2 regions of the Aquamicrobium segne genome follow, and region 1 is predicted to be linked to the other one. Evidence: riboswitches for the same ligand, from Rfam matches in the RefSeq annotation. Region 1 holds a riboswitch; the other holds the start of a gene.
What was found. Region 1 has a riboswitch for thiamine pyrophosphate ahead of thiD (bifunctional hydroxymethylpyrimidine kinase/phosphomethylpyrimidine kinase). Riboswitches for the same ligand answer to the same signal wherever they lie in the genome.
Positions count from the first base shown of each region.

Region 2: linked by a shared signal. The riboswitch ahead of thiB (thiamine ABC transporter substrate binding subunit) and the one ahead of thiD (bifunctional hydroxymethylpyrimidine kinase/phosphomethylpyrimidine kinase) in region 1 are both predicted to bind thiamine pyrophosphate.

Region 1 covers NZ_JBHSLL010000012.1:26,353-30,561, forward strand. The annotation lists gene ACFPLB_RS03280 (thiazole synthase) at 1-43, opposite strand, end outside; gene thiS (sulfur carrier protein ThiS) at 48-245, opposite strand; gene ACFPLB_RS03290 (FAD-dependent oxidoreductase) at 229-1,218, opposite strand; gene thiD (bifunctional hydroxymethylpyrimidine kinase/phosphomethylpyrimidine kinase) at 1,215-2,030, opposite strand; TPP riboswitch at 2,105-2,208, opposite strand; TPP riboswitch at 2,393-2,495, shown strand; gene ACFPLB_RS03300 (ABC transporter permease) at 2,691-3,470, shown strand; gene ACFPLB_RS03305 (ABC transporter substrate-binding protein) at 3,496-4,209, shown strand, end outside.
Region 2 covers NZ_JBHSLL010000050.1:25,533-29,741, reverse strand. The annotation lists gene ACFPLB_RS13350 (ABC-F family ATP-binding cassette domain-containing protein) at 1-1,054, opposite strand, end outside; gene ACFPLB_RS13345 (thiamine diphosphokinase) at 1,056-1,700, opposite strand; TPP riboswitch at 1,786-1,902, shown strand; gene thiB (thiamine ABC transporter substrate binding subunit) at 1,946-2,941, shown strand; gene thiP (thiamine/thiamine pyrophosphate ABC transporter permease) at 2,917-4,209, shown strand, end outside.

The DNA of each region.
Region 1 (4,209 bases):
GCATCAGCGCACTGTCAAATTTCTTGCCGTAAAAGACAGGCATTTTATCATCCTCCCTGCATGGCGGATAAAATTTCAAGCGTGTCGCCCTCTGTCAGGCTTGCTGTGCTGCGCTGCGGGGCTGGCAGAAACTCGCCATTTAATGCGGTGGCGACACGGGCTGTTTCCAGGCCGATTTCGACAAGCACATCAGCGACTGTCAAAGCCTTAATGTTCCGCTTTTCTCCATTAAGGATTATGTTCATCCATCAACTCCGGTATCTGGCCTGTCATGATATGATCAGCAGCCATGCGCGCCACGGCAGGGGCCAGAAGATAGCCGTGACGGTAAAGGCCGTTGGCAAAAAGCCTGCTGCCGCGGCGGCGCAGATGCGGCAGGTTGTCGGGAAATGCGGGGCGCGCATCCGCACCCATCTCAAGAATTTCAGCCTCGGCAAAGGCCGGGTGAAGCGCATAGGCAGCCGATAGCATCTCAATGGCGGCGCGTGCGGTGACGCAGGTTTTTGCGCCGGTCTCCAGCATGGTTGCTCCCAGCATATAGACGCCATCGCCACGCGGAACGATATAGAGTGGAATGCGCGGATGCAGCAGACGAATGGTGCGGGTAAGCTGTAATTCGGGACAGCGGATGACCAGCATTTCACCCCGCACGCCGCGCAGATCGACAAGCCTGTCGCGGGCTGCAAAGCCACGAGCATCGACGACCAGCCCTGTGGATATATCGAGGGCCGCTTCGGTCTGGATCAAAACGCCATGGTCTTGCGCTCTTTGTTGCAGCGCGTGCAAGGCCTGCCGGGGCGTAAGGTGAGACTCGCTGCGATAGAACAGGCCCCGTTGAAAGCGCGCTTCAAGTTCGGGTTCCAGTTCAGCAATATCCTTGGCATTGAGCAATTCGTGATTGCGTGTCAGCCGGGCAAAGCGGTCCAGTTCCGTATGGTCACGCGCCAAAGCCAGCACCAGCGTGCCGGTGCGGTGCAGTTTTGCGCCCATGCCCTGCCACCAGCCTGCTGCTTCTTGCCCCAAACGGATGACCGTATCCCCGGCACTTTCTGCTTCGCAGAAGGGGGCGAGCATTCCCCCTGCCCACCAACTGCAACAATGGGCGTCAGGAGGGCCTTGCGGATCGTGGATAACGCACTCGACACCGCGTCGCGTCAGTTCGGCCGCGATGGAGAGCCCCATGACGCCCGCACCAAGGATTGTGATGGGGCCGTTCATGCCTTGCTCCACATGGCATGGAAGTGATGCACTGGCCCGTGGCCGGAACCGACATTCAAATCATCGGCGGCAAGGATGGCGCAATGGAGCCAGTCATGCGCCTGACGGATCGCCTTTGTCATGCTCATGCCGCTGGCAAGCCCCGCAGCAATAGCTGAAGAAAGCGAACAGCCCGTGCCATGGGTGTTTTTCGTATGAATACGGGGGGCGCAGAGAGCCATTTCATCTTCGCCCAGCAACAGATCGGTGCAGGTTTTGCCCGCGGCATGGCCGCCTTTCAGCAGAACATGGCGAGGCCCCAGAGCAAGCAGCGCCTGCCCCTGATTGCGCAGTTCATCATGGGTCTTGGCCTGTTGAATACCAAGAAGATCGGCGGCTTCAGGCAGATTGGGTGTGAGCAGGCTCGCCAGGGGAAGCAGATTTTCCCGCAGTGCGCTTATGGCTTCTGAAGGGAGCAGTACGTCGCCGGATTTGGCAATCATGACCGGGTCCAGCACGATTGGCGTTGAACGCGCTGCCAGATGGTGACGCAGCCTTGCCGCCACTGCTTCAATTGCCTCCACACCGCCAACCATCCCAATCTTGATGGCTGATATGTCGAGATCACTAAAAGCCGCATCGATCTGGGCGGAAATCATGGCTGGAGAGACAGGCTCGATGGCCTCGACACCATGTGTGTTTTGCGCGGTAATTGCAGTGATTACCGATGCACCATAGACGCCAAGTGCTGAAAAACTTTTCAGGTCGGCCTGTATCCCGGCGCCGCCGCTGCTGTCAGATCCTGCAATTGTCAGTGCAATGGCTGGCGCCATCTTCTTCCCTTTCATAGCCCTGGTCGTGGCATGGGAAGGAGGAGATTGCGCGCAATCCTGAAATGAATCCGGATGCTGGCACACTCTACACTTTCCTACGCCGGCATGACCCGGATCAGGTTCAATGGGTCGGTGCGATGCACCTCTCAGCCCGGTTTGGGCACCCCAATGTATGAGTCTTGGCCAGAGCTAAGGCGATATGAACTGGAAAAGCAAGTGGGTATCAGCCGCGCCGATGAACAAGAGCTTGGTCCTCTGCTTCTGGAGAATCTTGCAGCCCGGCGCCTCTTCAATTTCGAGCGGGTCGTCTGGTGCAGGACAGGCGCCTGCTTGACCGGAACAGTTTTGAAGCTATAGTCGCGCTGAATTCCGAGGGGTGCGCCACACGGCGCTGAGACGGCGATGAGCCGGACCCTTGAACCTGATCCGGGTCATGCCGGCGTAGGAACGGAACAAGGGCCATTCATGGCGACCTGATTTCCTCTCTTCGCTCCACCTGGATCTCCGAGTATGGCGAGAGCATTTCTTGTTTTCACAAAAACAGATGAAATGCTCTAAGCTCTTGTTTTAATCGCATTTATGCGATGCCAGATGGTGCCATCTGTGCTCACAAAATGTGCTAGGGGGGATCAAAATGCTACTTCACCTTTCAGGTCGATCATGCAAACGATGCGCTTCCTAGCGGCTCGTGCAGCATTGCCTGTTTTGGGCTTTCTGTTTGCCTTGTGGCAGTCCCTGATCTGGGTTTTTGGGCCGCCGGCCTATATCCTGCCGGCCCCCACAGATGTGCTTGGCGCATTCTTGCGACAGCCGAACTATCTTCTGGCCAATAGCTGGGTAACGCTTGGTGAGATTGTGATGGGGCTGCTTGCAGGAACGCTCCTTGGTGTCCTGATAGCCCTTTGCATGGCCGCTCTGCCGCGTTTTGGCCGCCTGGTCTTGCCCATGGTTCTTGTGCTGCAGGCCTTCCCCGTCTTTGTCATCGCGCCACTTCTGGTGCTGTGGTTTGGCTTTGGAATGGCCTCCAAAGTGGTGATGACCACCCTGATCATCTTCTTTCCTGTAGCTTCTGCCTTTGCCGATGGTTTGCGCCGCATACCTTCGCAGGTCCTTGATGCCGCAGCGACGACCGAGGCAAACCACTGGCAGACGCTGGCTTACATCCGCATCCCGCTTGCCTTGCCCTCGCTCGTCTCAGGCTTGCGCATTGCCGCGCCGCTTGCGCCGCTCGGAGCGGTAATCGGAGAATGGGTGGGCGCATCAGCGGGGCTTGGTTTCGTCATGGTGCAGGCCAATGCACGCATGCAAACAGATATGGTTTTTGCCGCAATGGCAATCATCGCGCTGCTTACCCTGATGCTGCGCAGTGCCATCGACCGGCTTGCACCTCTGCTCACGCCATGGTGCGCAGACCACGACTTTTCCCCATCACAACAATAATGGAAGCGCCATGTTTCGTTCTGCAATCCTTTCTATCCTGATGAGCCTGGTGATCATGAGTAGCGCCCAGGCGCAGGAAAAACTTACAGTCCTGCTCGAATGGTTCGTCAATCCGGACCATGCGCCTTTGGTTGTGGCGCAAGAACTCGGGCTGTTTGAAAAAGCGGGGCTGGACGTTGAGCTTCTTCCCCCTTCAGACCCCTCGATTGTGCCGCGTGCGGTCGCGTCGGGACAGGCGGAAATTGGAATCCACTATCAGCCAAACCTCTACATGGATCATGCTAAGGATGTGCCGCTCATTCGCTTTGGCACGCTTGTGGAGACACCGCTCAACACGCTCACCGTTCTGGCGGATGGGCCGATTTCAAGCATCAAGGATCTGGAAGGCAAGCGCATCGGCTTCTCCGTTTCGGGCTTTGAGGACGCCATGCTCGGCCGCATGCTGGATGAGGCCGGTGTTGACAAGAGCAGCGTGGAACTGATCAACGTCAATTTTGCGCTGTCACCTTCTCTCATCAGCAAGCAAGTCGATGCAACGATAGGCGGCTTCCGAAATTTCGAGTTGACGCAGATGCGCTTGGCTGGCCATGAGGGGCGCGCCTTCTTTCCCGAAGAGCATGGGGTGCCGGTTTATGACGAGTTGATCTTCGTTACCCGCCCTGATCTGGTCAAAGACAGTCGGCTCAAGCGTTTTTTGAAAGCTGTCGAGCAAGGCGCTGTTCATCTCACCAACCATCCG
Region 2 (4,209 bases), on a different contig from region 1:
GGTCAAGCGTGGCGATCTCCAGATTGACCCCAAGCCGCACAGTGCCGGAATCGGGCGCAAGCTCACCCGTCAGCATTTTCAAAAGCGTGGTCTTGCCAGCCCCGTTAGGCCCGACCAGTCCGATGCGGTCACCTCGCTGGATGCGGGTGGAGAAATCACTGACCACATTAAGATCGCCAAAGCTCTTGGCGATGGATTTTGCCTCAATCACCAGCCTGCCGGATTCGGCAGCGTCACTGGCAACCATGGTTGCAGTTCCTTCCGCCCCCCTGTGGCTGCGATGGCGCTGGCGCAGCGCCTGCAATTCACCAAGGCGGCGCACATTGCGCTTGCGCCGGGCGGTCACACCATAGCGCAGCCAGTGCTCTTCACGCACGATCTGACGGCCAAGCTTGTGCTGTTCGCGCTCTTCTTCCTCCAAAATCTTGTCACGCCATTCCTCAAAATGCGCAAAACCCCGATCAAGGCGGCGGGTCTGGCCGCGATCCAGCCAGATAGTGGCGCGTGACACCCGCTCCAGAAAACGGCGATCATGCGAAATCACCACCAGCGCCGAAGATGAACGGATCAGTTCTTCTTCCAGCCATTCGATAACATTCAGATCCAGATGGTTGGTCGGCTCATCCAGCAACAAGATATCAGGCTCAGGCGCCATGACGCGGGCAAGGGCAGCGCGGCGCGCCTCACCACCCGAAAGCTCGGCCGGATTTTCTTCACCGGTCAGGCCCAGATGCTCCAGAAGATAGGTGGCGCGATATGGATCATCGGCAGGCCCAAGCCCCGCCTCGACATAGCCACGCACCGTGGCAAAACCTTCCATGTCAGGCGCTTGCGGCAGATAGCGAATGGTGGCGGTCGGCTGACGGAAAATCTCGCCATCCTGCGCTTCGGCAAGCCCGGCTGCAATCTTCAGTAATGTCGATTTGCCTGATCCATTGCGCCCCACGAGCGCGATGCGGTCGCCCGGACCAACGGCAAAATCAGCGCCATCAAGCAGCGGCGTGCCGCCAAAGCTAAGGTAAACACCGGCAAGGTTGAGAAGCGGCGGGGCCATATCAGCCTCCCTGTTCAGGCAATGGATGGGCAAGCAGCATGGCGCAGCCCTGCTCCAGTTCAATGGTCAACTGGCTCAAAACCTCATTCGACATGGTCAGTGATGAGCCAAACGGCACATTGACTGCCGCCAGTTCCCATTTGGCGCCGCGCACACTAAGGCCGGCAAGGTCTGAAAAGCCAAGGATCGAAAACAACGTGCCTTTGGCATAGTCAAATGTCGAACACCCGCGCGACAAGGGTCGGCCCTCCTGTGTGCCGCTGGTCAGCAACACATCGATGCCTTTTTCAGCCAGCCGCAAGCCCAGCGCCAGATGCAAAAAGGCGTGATCGGTACGCGCACCGCCAAAGGCGCCTGCCAGAACCAGCCGGATCGCCCCCTTTTCCAGCGCAATTTCAACGGCCAGTTCCCCATCCGTGCTGTCCTTATCCACGGGAAAGCTGCGTTTGGGCACTGAATTTAGATGTGGTGGCAATAATGCGGGTGCAGAATCAAAATCCCCCACCCAAAGTTCGGGCACAAGGCCAAGGGTGTGCGCATGTTGAATGCCGGAATCGGCGGCAATAATGCGGCTTCCCGCAATCTGGCGATCAAGTGCAGGGGTGCGGACAAGTTCTCCACCCAGAAGGATTGTATATTGGCTCATGATCCAAGCCCCTTAGCAGTCCCATCACTGGAACGAAAGATGCAGCAATGCTCTTGCTTGCCTGAAGCGGGCAACCTATCTGTAAAACGCTCTAACGGGGTGCCGGACGCAATCATTTGCGGCCCGGCTGAGAGGCGTCACACGCCAACCCGCTGAACCTGATCCGGTTTGCACCGGCGGAGGGATTAGAAGCTGCCGGACAGTCGGTGCCTCAGCCCCTTCAAAACCACCTTAAGGAGGCGTTGATGCGCACAGTTTTATTATCCATCCTGTCCGCCACATTGCTGGCGACAACTCCGGCCGCAGCGCAAGACAAGCTCACCATCTACACTTATGACAGTTTTACCGCTGAGTGGGGTCCCGGCCCGCAGGTGAAGAAAAATTTTGAAGCTGAATGTGGCTGCGAGGTTGATTTCATTTCGGTGGCCGATGGCGTTGCCCTGCTCAACCGGCTCAAACTTGAAGGGACCTCCACCAAAGCCGACATTGTGCTCGGTCTCGACACCAATCTTGTGGCGGAAGCGCAAGCGACCAATTTGTTTGCGCCCCATGGCCTGACGATGGAAACAAACATTCCCGGCGGCTGGTCTGATGCAACTTTTTTACCTTACGACTATGGTTATTTCGCCGTGGTCTATGACACGCAAGAACTGCCCGTCCCGCCTGCCAGCATGAAAGAACTGGTTGAAGGCGACCCGGCACAAAAAATCATCATTCAGGACCCGCGCACCTCAACGCCGGGGCTGGGGTTGCTTTTGTGGGTACGCGCCATCTATGGCGATGAGGCAGATGCGGCATGGGAAAAGCTGAAAACCCGCATATTGACGGTAACGCCCGGCTGGAGTGAGGCTTACGGGCTGTTCACCAAGAGCGAAGCGCCAATGGTTTTGTCTTACACCACCTCGCCTGCCTATCACATGATTGCCGACAAGTCCGACCGCTATCAGGCGGCCGGTTTTTCCGATGGCCATTATCTTCAGGTCGAGGTCGCGGGCATGACCCTGACCGGCGCCAAAAATCCGCTGGCACAACAGTTTCTTGCCTTCATGACCGGACCGGGCTTTCAGGATACGGTATCGCAAACCCAGTGGATGTATCCGGCGGGAAAAACCAGCACACCGCTTGACCCCACCTTTGACCGTCTGGTGAAACCGGCCAAAACCTTGCAATTTACCCCTCGGGAAGTAGCCGACAATCGCAAAGCCTGGGTCGATGAATGGCTGGGCGTGATGAGCAGGTAGCCAGCTTGGCCAGCAAAATCTCGTCCATAACAGGCAATCCGCGCATTCTTGCCGGGCTTGTCGCACTTGCCGCAATTTCAACGCTGATTGGCGGGGCTTTTGCCGGTCTGGCGCTTGAGGGTGTGCAGGATTTTTCAGGCGCGCTTGCTGCCTTTGATCCCTATATGATCAGGGTTGCCCGCTTCACATTGTGGCAGGCGCTCCTTTCCACCCTGCTATCGATTGCGCCTGCCCTGCTGGTGGCGCGGGCCTTGACGCGCTTTCCCGATTTTCCGGGGCGCGGGCTGATCCTGCAACTTTTTGCCGTGCCTCTGGCGCTGCCCTCCCTTGTCGCAGCCCTTGGCGTGCTCGCCCTTTATGGTCGTTCCGGTTATTTTGCCGGGCTTTTTTCAACATTCAGCGCTGGAGAATGGCCGGGCATATATGGACTTTCCGGCATTCTGGTTGCCCATGTGTTTTTCAACCTGCCACTGGCCACACGTCTGTTTGTCGAAGCATTACAAACCGTTCCCACAGATCAATGGCGGCTGGCCAGCCAGCTTGGCATGGGTGCTTTTGCCAGTTTCCGGCTGATTGAATGGCCAAGGCTGCGGCAGGCGCTGCCGGGTATTGCCGGGCTGGTGTTCATGCTGTGCATCACCTCATTCACCATCGTGTTGACACTGGGCGGCGGCCCGCGCGCCACCACGCTGGAAGTGGCGATCTATCAGGCATTGCGCTTTGATTTCGACCCGGCCCGGGCCGTTGTGCTGACCGCATTGCAGGTGGCCCTGACGCTTGCCATCGTCTTTGTGCTGGCAAGGCTGGGCACCAATACACAGGCGCAAATCAATCTTTCCGTTGCCCCGCGCCGTTTTATTGTCACGGCAACCAGCGAAACAGTCTTCAACAGCGTCCTGATCCTGCTGGCGGTGCTGTTTGTTGCCGGGCCAATGGCGGCCATGGTGGCGGCTGGCTTGCAAGCAGATCTTGGCCGTCTTGTCATGGACCCTGCCGTGCAACGCGCAACCCTTACCAGCCTTGTTCTGGCCATGCTGTCCGCACTGCTGGCGGCCAGCCTGTCCCTGGCGCTGGTAATGGCTCGACAGGCGCTGGAACACCCTGCCCATGCGCGCCACCCATTGCTGCACTATGCCACCGATACAGGTGCCAGCTTCGTGCTGGTGGTGCCGCCCATTGTCATTGGCGCTGGCTGGTTCATCCTGCTGCGCCATGTGGCTGATGTGTTTGCGCTTGCCCCGATACTGGTCATCACCGTCAATGCGGTG